Regions from separate parts of the Providencia sp. PROV_01 genome, predicted to be linked through region 2. Evidence: predicted binding sites of a transcription regulator. Region 2 holds the regulator's gene; the other holds the start of a gene.
The links. The regulator PhoB, encoded in region 2, activates phosphate uptake and scavenging genes when phosphate is short. The targets are predictions, from matches to a motif close to CTGTCATAAAACTGNCNNAT.
Positions count from the first base shown of each region.

Region 1: a site for PhoB is predicted at 2,940-2,959, ahead of pstS (phosphate ABC transporter substrate-binding protein PstS). Genes of this name have one in related genera too.

Region 1 is NZ_JBRFKD010000002.1:607,869-613,027, reverse strand. It holds gene pstA (phosphate ABC transporter permease PstA) at 1-707, opposite strand, end outside; gene pstC (phosphate ABC transporter permease PstC) at 709-1,665, opposite strand; gene pstS (phosphate ABC transporter substrate-binding protein PstS) at 1,796-2,839, opposite strand; gene envZ (two-component system sensor histidine kinase EnvZ) at 3,250-4,581, opposite strand; gene ompR (osmolarity response regulator transcription factor OmpR) at 4,578-5,159, opposite strand, start outside.
Region 2 is NZ_JBRFKD010000002.1:1,081,817-1,086,975, forward strand. It holds gene ACU696_RS05495 (AAA family ATPase) at 1-173, opposite strand, end outside; gene sbcD (exonuclease subunit SbcD) at 175-1,389, opposite strand; gene phoB (phosphate regulon transcriptional regulator PhoB) at 1,640-2,329, shown strand; gene phoR (phosphate regulon sensor histidine kinase PhoR) at 2,353-3,663, shown strand; gene brnQ (branched-chain amino acid transport system II carrier protein) at 4,154-5,159, shown strand, end outside.

The DNA of each region.
Region 1 (5,159 bases), 470 kb from region 2:
CAGAACTGATTTGACAGTGAAGTAAACAGAAGCGGTGCGGTTTCCCCAGCAATACGTGCAATTGCAAGCAAGATCCCAGTGATAATCCCTGACACAGACGCTTTTAGCGTAATAGATAAAATCATTTTCCATTTTGGTGTGCCAAGTGCATAAGCGGCTTCACGCAAGCTATCCGGAACTAATTTCAACATATTTTCAGTAGTTCGAATAACAATCGGAATTTGCAGCAATGCAAGCGCCACGACCCCAGCCCAACCCGAGAAGTGCTGCATTTGAGCAACCACAATGGTGTACACAAACAACCCTACAACGATAGATGGAGCTGATAATAAAATGTCATTAATAAAGCGGGTGACTGAAGCTAACCATGACTTACGCCCATATTCAGCTAAATAAATTCCCGCTAAAATCCCTAAAGGCGTACCGATAACTGTCGCCCATAAGATTAATAAGCCACTACCTACGATGGCATTTGCCAACCCGCCACCTTCCGTATTAGGTGGTGGAGTCATTTCAGTAAACAGATTGAGGGACATGCCATCAATCCCTTTAGTGACTGTAGAAAATAAAATCCACACTAACCAGAACAAGCCGAAAGCCATAGTTAACATCGAGACAAGTAGTGCCATTCTGTTAACTTGGCGACGCCACGCTTGACGACGAGCTCGTTCTTTTTCATTCACTGCGATAGGTTGAGATATCGACATTTTAACGGCCCTCATTTTTCGCAAGACGCATGACCATTAACTTGGAAATCGCTAACACAATAAAAGTGATAACAAACAGGATCAGTCCAAGTTCCATCAAGGCCGAGGTATGTAAGCCGCTCTCAGCTTCCGCAAATTCATTTGCCAGTGCTGAGGTAATACTGTTTCCAGGCATAAACAGTGATGCGCTATCAAGTTGGTAAGTATTACCAATCACGAAAGTAACCGCCATGGTTTCACCCAGTGCACGGCCAAGACCTAACATCACTCCACCGATTACCCCATTGCGGGTATACGGCAGCACGATATTCCAAATCACTTCCCATGTTGTACAGCCAATCCCGTAGGCTGACTCTTTCATCATCACAGGAGTTTGTTCAAATACATCGCGCATCACTGACGCAATATAGGGAATAATCATAATCGCGAGGATAATCCCCGCTGCTAAAATACCGATTCCGAATGCAGGCCCTGAAAATAGTTCACCGACAATCGGCACACTCGACATCACATTACCAACTGGTTCTTGGAAATACTCTGCAAACAAAGGTGCAAAGACAAATAACCCCCACATCCCATAAACGATACTTGGGATAGCAGCAAGGAGTTCAATCGCGATACCAAGAGGACGTTTTAGCCAATTGGGAGCCAGCTCGGTTAGGAATAGTGCTATACCAAAACTAACGGGTACTGCGATAATCAGAGCAATTAACGATGTAACGATAGTGCCATAAATAGGCACAAGAGCACCGAATTCTTCCGCCGGAGCATCCCACTCTTTGGTCCACAAAAACGAAAACCCAAACTTCTGCATACTTGGCCAAGATGCAAAAATAAGGGAAATAATAATGCCTCCGAGCATTAACAAAGTGATGAGCGCGGCAATCTTTACCAGTGCACTAAAAATCACATCACCTGATTTGCTGGGAGCTCTAAATGCCGTTGTTTTCTCGGCCATGCGCTTTGTTCTCATTTCATTCCTGCTCTTTTCTACAGGATTGCGTTACAACGATGAGCGGGTAAGCTCTGTTCCTCAGCACTTACCCGCCATTTCCAACCCTAAGTGCACTTAGAAAACCTAAGTTCACCTAGAATAATGCTTTACCTTGGCTATCTTTAACTTCTGTTTTCCATGCTGCACGTACTGCGGTCACGACTTCTTGAGGTAAAATTGCGTAATCTAGTGCTTCCGCTTGTTTACCACCTTTATCATAAGCCCAGTTGAAGAAATCAAGAACCGCTTTGCCTTTTTCCGCATTCTCTTGCTGCTTGTGAACTAAGATGAATGTGGTTGAGGTTATCGGCCATGCATTCGCACCATCACGGTTTGTTAAATCTTGAGCAAAAGATTTAGACCAGTCCACTTTCTTCGCTGCTGCGCTGAAGCTTTCACCCGTTGGTGAAACCGCTTCGCCATCAGCGGAGATTAATTTAGTATACGCAAGGTTGTTCTGTTTTGCGTATGCATATTCAACATAACCGATAGAACCTGGTAGACGCTGTACGAAAGCTGCAACGCCATCATTCCCTTTACCACCTACGCTATTTTTCGGCCAGTTAACGGTAGAGCCCGCACCAACGTCTGATTTCCAGCTTGCGCTTACTTTAGCAAGGTAGCTCGTGAATACGAACGTAGTACCCGAACCGTCAGAACGTCTAACGACTGCGATAGCTTGGTCTGGTAAACTCACATTTGGATTCAATTTAGCGATTGCTGGGTCATTCCATTTAGTGATTTTACCTAAATAGATATCACCTAATGTGTTGCCATCTAAAGTCAATTGCCCAGACTCAATGCCTTTTACATTTACAGCCAGTACCACACCACCGATAACCGTAGGGAACTGGAATAAGCCATCTTCTTTGAGTTTTTCATCAGTTAATGGGGCGTCAGAAGCTCCGAAATCAACTGTTTTTGCATTAATTTGTTTGACACCACCAGAAGAACCAATCCCCTGATAGTTTACTTTATTACCTGTTTCTTTCTGATAAGAATCTGCCCACTTCGCATAAACAGGAGCAGGAAAGGTCGCGCCAGCTCCGGTCAGGCTGGTAGCAGCAAAAGAAGACATTGCAGTCAGAGATAAAGTTGCTGCCATTACGCTTGCTAAGGTGGTACGCGTCATTTTCATAATCCCTCCGGGGATGTATAGAAACAATCAAGTATAAAATTGTTGGGTGTATGTCACGGTAGGAAAAATAGGACAATTTAGTTACGACAACATGTCGTTTTTATGACAGTTTTATGACAATTGCTGATTTTTTCACTGGCGAGAAAACAAAAACGAAGAAAAATACAATTTTACAACTTAAAATTCAATTAGTTATAAAAACAAAATTTCAAAACTAATATCAAAAAGAAAAATGACAGACTGTCATAAAAGCGAAAAATATTTTTATCCTGCAACTATAAAGTAATACTCAAAACAATTTGTGTTGCAGCTAGGCGGCAAGCGAGGATATCTCGGGGAGCATACACAAGTATGTGACCCGAGTAGCCGAACGCAGCCAACAACGCTGCCGCGCAAAGTGTGAAGAGTATTTAGTCTTCTTTCTCTTTAAGAGGAAGCAAAGCCCTAATAGCAAACCCGCCACGCTCACTTTTATGAATCTCAATGCTCCCTTCGTGAGCATCAACAATTCGACGAATAATCGCTAGACCTAACCCTGTTCCTTTGTTGCTACGGGCTTTTTCACCTTGCACAAATGGCTGGAACAGGCGGTGAATATCTTCTTCTTTGATACCTGCGCCATCGTCTTCAACTTGGAACCAAACTGAGTCTTCCGTTTTACCACTACTGACCTTGATCCAGCCATTACCATAGCGGTATGCATTAACTATCATGTTCGTAATAGCGCGTTTGATCGCTAATGGGTTACCATTAACAATCATTGAGCCGGGCTCAAGTGCGGTTTCAATTTCACCGATGACATTGCTTTCTGAGTTCACCGCGTCCATTAAAATAGCGTTAAGGTCACAGAATTCCATATCCATTTCTTGACCTGTTTTCAGGTAGGACATGAATTGACCGATAATCGCATCACACTCTTCAATATCTTTATTAATTGATTCCGCCAGATAGCTATCTTCTGGGCTCATCATCTCTGTTGCTAAACGAATACGGGTTAAAGGTGTTCTTAGGTCATGGCTTACCCCTGCCATTAAGACAGTTCGATCATTTTCTAAGGTTTTAATCCCTGCTGCCATGTGGTTAAAAGAACGGATGGCGGCCCTAACCTCGGTGGCGCCTTTTTCTTGCATTGGGGGCAAAATTACCCCTTTACCAACTTCACCTGCATGATACTCCAATTCAAGCAACGGCTTGTTTTGGTAGCGTATATACAACCATACCCCGGCAAAAATGGTGAGAAAAATCGTTAAGGTATAGCGAAAAACCAGGGAAAACTGATTTTGACCAATTTCAGTCAGAGGAACTCGCACCCAGATATCAGGTGCGAGATAAGACGTTAGCCATAGAATGGGATACTCTCGGCCTAGTTCGAGATGAACACTCGCCTTGCCACCAATATATTCGGACATATGTTCGCTTAGAAAATCATACTCTTTTGCCCAGTTCAGCCCTTCTTCCATTGCCGCTGAATGTGCATAAAAGGTAATCCCTAATTCATTGTAGATTTTCTTACGCAACGCGGGAGATACCCGCACTGAGGTTCCATCTTGTAGAACCATTTTCTCTGTCATTAATGTTCTTACTTCGTATGCCAATACCTTATTGAATTGTTGTAAGCTAGGCATCACAACAAAATTCAACACGACCATATAACTGGTTACGAGGCTCGCAAACAGTAAGGCTACAAATAAAAATAACGAGCGAGAAAATGTACTACGCCTTGAAAACCTCAGTCGCTTCATGCTTTACTTCCATCCGGAACAAACACATAGCCCAAGCCCCAAACCGTCTGAATATAACGAGGATGTGCTGGGTCTTCTTCAACCATACGGCGCAAACGTGAGATTTGAACATCAATAGAACGTTCCATCGCACTGTATTCACGGCCTCGCGCTAAGCTCATTAACTTATCACGAGACAACGGTTCCCTTGGATAAGAAACCAACACTTTTAACACCGCGAATTCGCCGCTGGTTAATGGCATATTTTCATCACCTTGGAACATTTCTCGTGTTCCAAGATTTAATTTAAATTTACCGAAAGTAATTATTGCATCATCTTGAGATGGCGCACCCGGTAATTCATTAGCTTGACGACGTAATACCGCTCGAATACGAGCTAGCAATTCCCGTGGATTAAAAGGTTTTGGAATATAGTCATCTGCACCGATTTCTAAGCCAACGATACGATCAACTTCTTCACCTTTCGCTGTCACCATAATAATAGGAATTGGGTTATTTTGACTACGTAAGCGGCGGCAAATCGATAGGCCATCTTCACCCGGTAGCATTAAATCTAAGACGATCAAATGAATAGATTC
Region 2 (5,159 bases):
GTTCGGTGATAAAGCGCGAGGCAAATCGCATCTAATAAGGTCGTTTTTCCTGCACCGGTGGCACCCGTAATGGCAAACAGGCCATTGCTAGCAAATGGCTCTTCAGTGAAATCAATTTTCCATTCACCTCTAAGAGAGTTAATATTTTTTAAACGTAAACTTAAAATTTTCATATTAACTTTCCTTGCTCAGTTGCAATGCGTCATAAGATTGTTGAAATAGCTGGAATAGACGCTGTTCACGCTCAGGATCTTCTAAAGACTCTTGAGCAAGGCGGCGTAAAAAAACGTCTTCTACGGTGAGTTCACTCAATGTTTCATTGGCCAAGGTTTGGCTTTGTCCCTGTATTTGCTTGCGTGCACGGCGTAGTATTACGACTTCGACTGGGAGGTCTTGTGTCAAAGCTTCAATACGTTGTTGGATATCAGCGAGGTAATCTTGTGAAGCAACTTCAATATCAAGCCAAACCGGTTTATCACCTTGGTAATCTTTCCATATCTCTAATTGCTGTTCTATTTGGTTTAAGGAGCCTTTAATACTTTGTAATGGCTGAATAGTCGGGATTTCCAGTGGTGTGATTTGAGTCAATTCACTTCCGCTGAATTCAACAAGGCAGACACTTTTTTGTTGTGTTGTTTCGTCAAAGCTCAATGCAATAGGTGAACCGCAGTAGCGAATATTTTCTTGTCCTCCAATCACTTGGGACCGGTGAATATGGCCAAGGGCGATATAGTCAGCAGGCGGAAAAGCCCCTGAAGGAAACGCATCTAACGTACCAATATAAATATCTCGTACAGAGTCAGTTAAGGCTGCGCCGACAACAGTTAAATGGCCTGTTGCAATAATTGGAATATCCAGCCCCAAAGCGGTTCGCTGTTCTAGCGCGAGTTGGTAGCTGGCTTGGTAATGATCATGAATAGCTGTTTGCAGCGAGCGTTGTTTCTCTTCAATATTTTGTCCTGCAATACTTAGTTGAATATCTCGAGGGCGTAAAAAAGGAATGGCACAGACTAAACCAATAGGTTGAGCCTGTTTATTGACTAAGGTAACAACATGGGGCTCACTTCCCGACGTAATGACTTGTGTATTTAAGTAACGAAGTAGAGCACTTGATTCATTGAGTACAGAAACTGAGTCGTGATTACCGCTTAAAATGACTAATTGGCAGCCTGTTTTTTGTAAATCAACAATAAATTTGTTGTACAGTTCACGTGCATAGCTAGGCGGAGAGCCTGTATCGAAGATATCACCAGCAACGATGACTGCATCAACGTGATGTAATTCCACTTGTTCAACGAGCCAATTCAAGAAATGTTGGTGCTCAGGCGCACGGCTTTTGGTAAAAAAATACTGACCAAGGTGCCAGTCTGAAGTATGAATAATGCGCATGAGCTATCAATTCCTATCAACAATAATGTGCACGAGCGTTCGATAACTAAGTATACCTGATCCAGATAACTCGTTGAGGGATGTTTGCGGCTTTATTACCATGTTGCGGAAATATTTCACTTAAATGACATTTAACCGCTAAAATAAAGATTAATATGAGTTTTGCTCATTGATATTCATAATTCTGTCATAAAAGTGACGCATAATACTTTCACATTTTAAATGTCTTCTTAATTTTACAGGAACAATCATGGCAAGACGCATTCTAGTTGTTGAAGATGAAGCGCCCATCCGAGAAATGGTTTGTTTTGTATTAGAACAGAATGGTTTTCAGCCTATTGAAGCTGATGATTATGACAGTGCGATTGCACAACTCGTTGACCCTCTACCCGATCTCGTACTACTGGATTGGATGATCCCAGGGGGCTCCGGTATCCAAGTAATTAAGCATATGAAGCGTGATAGCGCAACACGTGACGTTCCTGTCATGATGTTAACCGCACGAGGAGAAGAAGAAGACCGCGTAAAAGGTTTGGAAGTTGGCGCGGATGACTATCTGATTAAGCCGTTTTCACCAAAGGAATTAATCGCTCGGGTAAAGGCAATTTTACGTCGTATTTCACCAATGGCGACGGAAGATATTATTGAAATGAATGGGTTAACGTTAGACCCTACTTCTCATCGTGTGACCAGCAATGAAATCCCTATCGATATGGGGCCAACTGAATATAAATTACTGCATTTCTTCATGACTCACCCTGAACGCGTATATAGTAGAGAACAGCTACTAAATTATGTATGGGGAGCCAATGTGTATGTGGAAGATAGAACCGTTGATGTCCATATTCGGCGGTTAAGAAAGGCACTAGAGACGGAAGGTCATGATAAAATGGTACAAACTGTACGCGGTACAGGTTATCGTTTTTCTATCCGTTACTAAAAACCACAAAGGGAGAGGCATGCGTGCTTGAACGTTTATCGATTAAGCAGCTGATTTGGGGGCTGTTTTTATTTATCTTACCCGCCCTTATCTTATCGGTTTTTATTGGCCACCTAGCGTGGCTATTAGTGATATCGCTACTTGCTGCACTGACATGGCATGGGTATAACCTACTTAAACTTTCTTACTGGTTGTGGCTCGATAAAAGCATGTTACCACCCGAGGGGAAAGGAGGGTGGGAACCGATATTTTATGGCATCTACCAGATGCAACAACGTAATCGTAAACGCCGTCGTGAGCTAGGCCAGTTAATTAAACGGTTTCGTAGTGGTGCAGAATCACTACCTGATGCCGTGGTTATGATGACAACAGAAGGGAATATCTTCTGGTGTAATCGTCATGCGCAGGCTTTACTCGGTTTCCGTTGGCCTGAAGATAATGGCCAACATATTTTTAATTTATTACGTTACCCAGATTTTAGCCGATACTTCACCATTAAGCGTTATGACCAAGCGCTGACTATCGAGCTCAATAGTGGTGAAATTGTTGAATTTCGTATCTTGCCGTATACCGAAGGGCAGTTATTGATGGTAGCTCGAGATGTGACAGAAAAACGCCGTTTGGAAAAGGCCCGTAGGGACTTCTTTGCGAATGTAAGCCATGAATTACGAACTCCTCTTACTGTCATTCAAGGCTACCTTGAAGTCATGGATGACCAAGAAAATGTCACTGCGGCCAATAAAAAAGCACTGCATGTCATGCAAGAGCAAACTCATCGTATGGATAACTTGGTTAAACAGCTTTTGCAGTTATCACGTATAGAAATTGCTCCTCAAATTAACCTTGATGAGCAAGTGAATATCCCTGTCATTCTCAAAATGATTGAGCAAGAAGCGTTAAGTTTAAGCCAAGGGCGCCACCAGTTTGAATTTCATGTTGATGAAAAATTGCGTGTCCATGGTAATGAAGAACAATTACGAAGTGCAGTGGCGAATTTAGTCTATAACGCAATCAGCCATACGCCAGAAGGCACCAAAATTTGGGTTGAATGGCAAAGAAATGGTCAGGGTGCTCGTTTTAGTGTGAGAGATAACGGGCAAGGGATACCTACAGAGCATATTCCTCGTTTGACAGAACGGTTTTATCGGGTAGATAAAGCACGCTCCCGCCAAGGCGGTGGAGGTACCGGCCTTGGGTTGGCTATTGTTAAACATGCATTACAGCACCATAGCAGCCAATTGGTGGTAACAAGTCAATTAGGTAAAGGGAGTGAGTTTTCATTTACTTTACCGCCAGTATTTATTGTTGATGACAAAAAACTTAAAAATGGGTAAATAATTCCACTTTGTTAATATAATCAAAATATTAATAAAGTGGATTATTTCTATTTATCAATCCATACCTGTATTAAATTCAAAACATATATATTTAATGCTGATTATTGCTATCACATTAATTATATATTCTGTTAAATAATCAATTTTAATCACCAGAAAAAGACGAGTTGTTCATTTTTCGAGCAAAGCATATAACGAGTATTGGGATTTTACTGAAAGTAATCACTAGTTCTGAAAATTAGTTTAGTTATTTATTCTTGTTTTTCGGTTTGCTATTGCCTTTTTGCCCTATAAAAGTTCTACTTGTTGTCAGTTATTGGCGAATTTTTCTGTTTTTTGACTTTTCATTTCGTATGATACAAACAAACATGCTTTTTTATATTGTTAACAGTATGTTTATCAGAATTCTATCTCGCTATATATATTTCAAAGGGTTGCTAAGTGTAAACCCATAATTTTCTATTTTGTCACTTAAAAATAACATAATATGGCTCATCGTTTATCATCAAGAGATATCATCGCATTAGGCTTTATGACTTTTGCGTTATTCGTAGGGGCAGGAAACATTATCTTTCCCCCCATGGTTGGCTTGCAGGCAGGGGAACAAGTTTGGACTGCGGCACTAGGGTTTTTGGTTACAGGCGTGGGTTTACCTGTTTTAACCGTTATTGCGCTAGCTAAAGTGGGTGGGGGCATTGAAGCGCTCAGTACACCCGTTGGCAAAACGGCAGGGTTACTATTGGCGGTTGTTGCTTATTTGTCTGTAGGGCCTCTATTTGCAACGCCAAGAACGGCGACTGTATCCTATAAAGTCGGTATCGCACCTTTATTCGGTGGTGAGTCCGATATGCTGTTACTTATCTACAGCGTAGTTTACTTCGTTTTAGTTATCGGTATTTCACTATATCCCGGAAAACTGCTCGATAGCGTTGGGCACATTTTAGCACCTGTAAAAATGTTAGCCTTGGCTATTTTGGGTATTGCGGCTGTCATGTGGCCTGCGGGGGATCCGATCCCTTCTACAATAGAATACCGTGAGATGGCTTTCTCGAATGGCTTTATCAATGGTTATCTAACTATGGATACCCTTGGTGCTATGGTATTTGGTATCGTTATTGTTAATGCGGCGCGTTCAAGGGGTATCGAAAACTCTTCACTATTAACCCGTTACACTATGTGGGCAGGGTTAATTGCAGGGGTATTATTAACTCTGGTCTATTTGTCCTTGTTTAAGCTTGGTGAGAATAGCGGTTCGTTAATTCCAAACCCTGCTGATGGCGCTGATATTTTACATACCTATGTTCAATATACTTTTGGTAATTACGGTAGCTTCTTCCTTGCGGTATTAATCTTTGTTGCCTGTATGGTAACTGCCGTGGGTTTAACTTGTGCCTGTGCCGAGTTCTTTAGCCGCTATGTACCGATTTCTTACCGTAAACTGGTATTGATCTTGGGTGTGTTCTCCATGGTGATCTCAAACTTAGGTTTGAGTA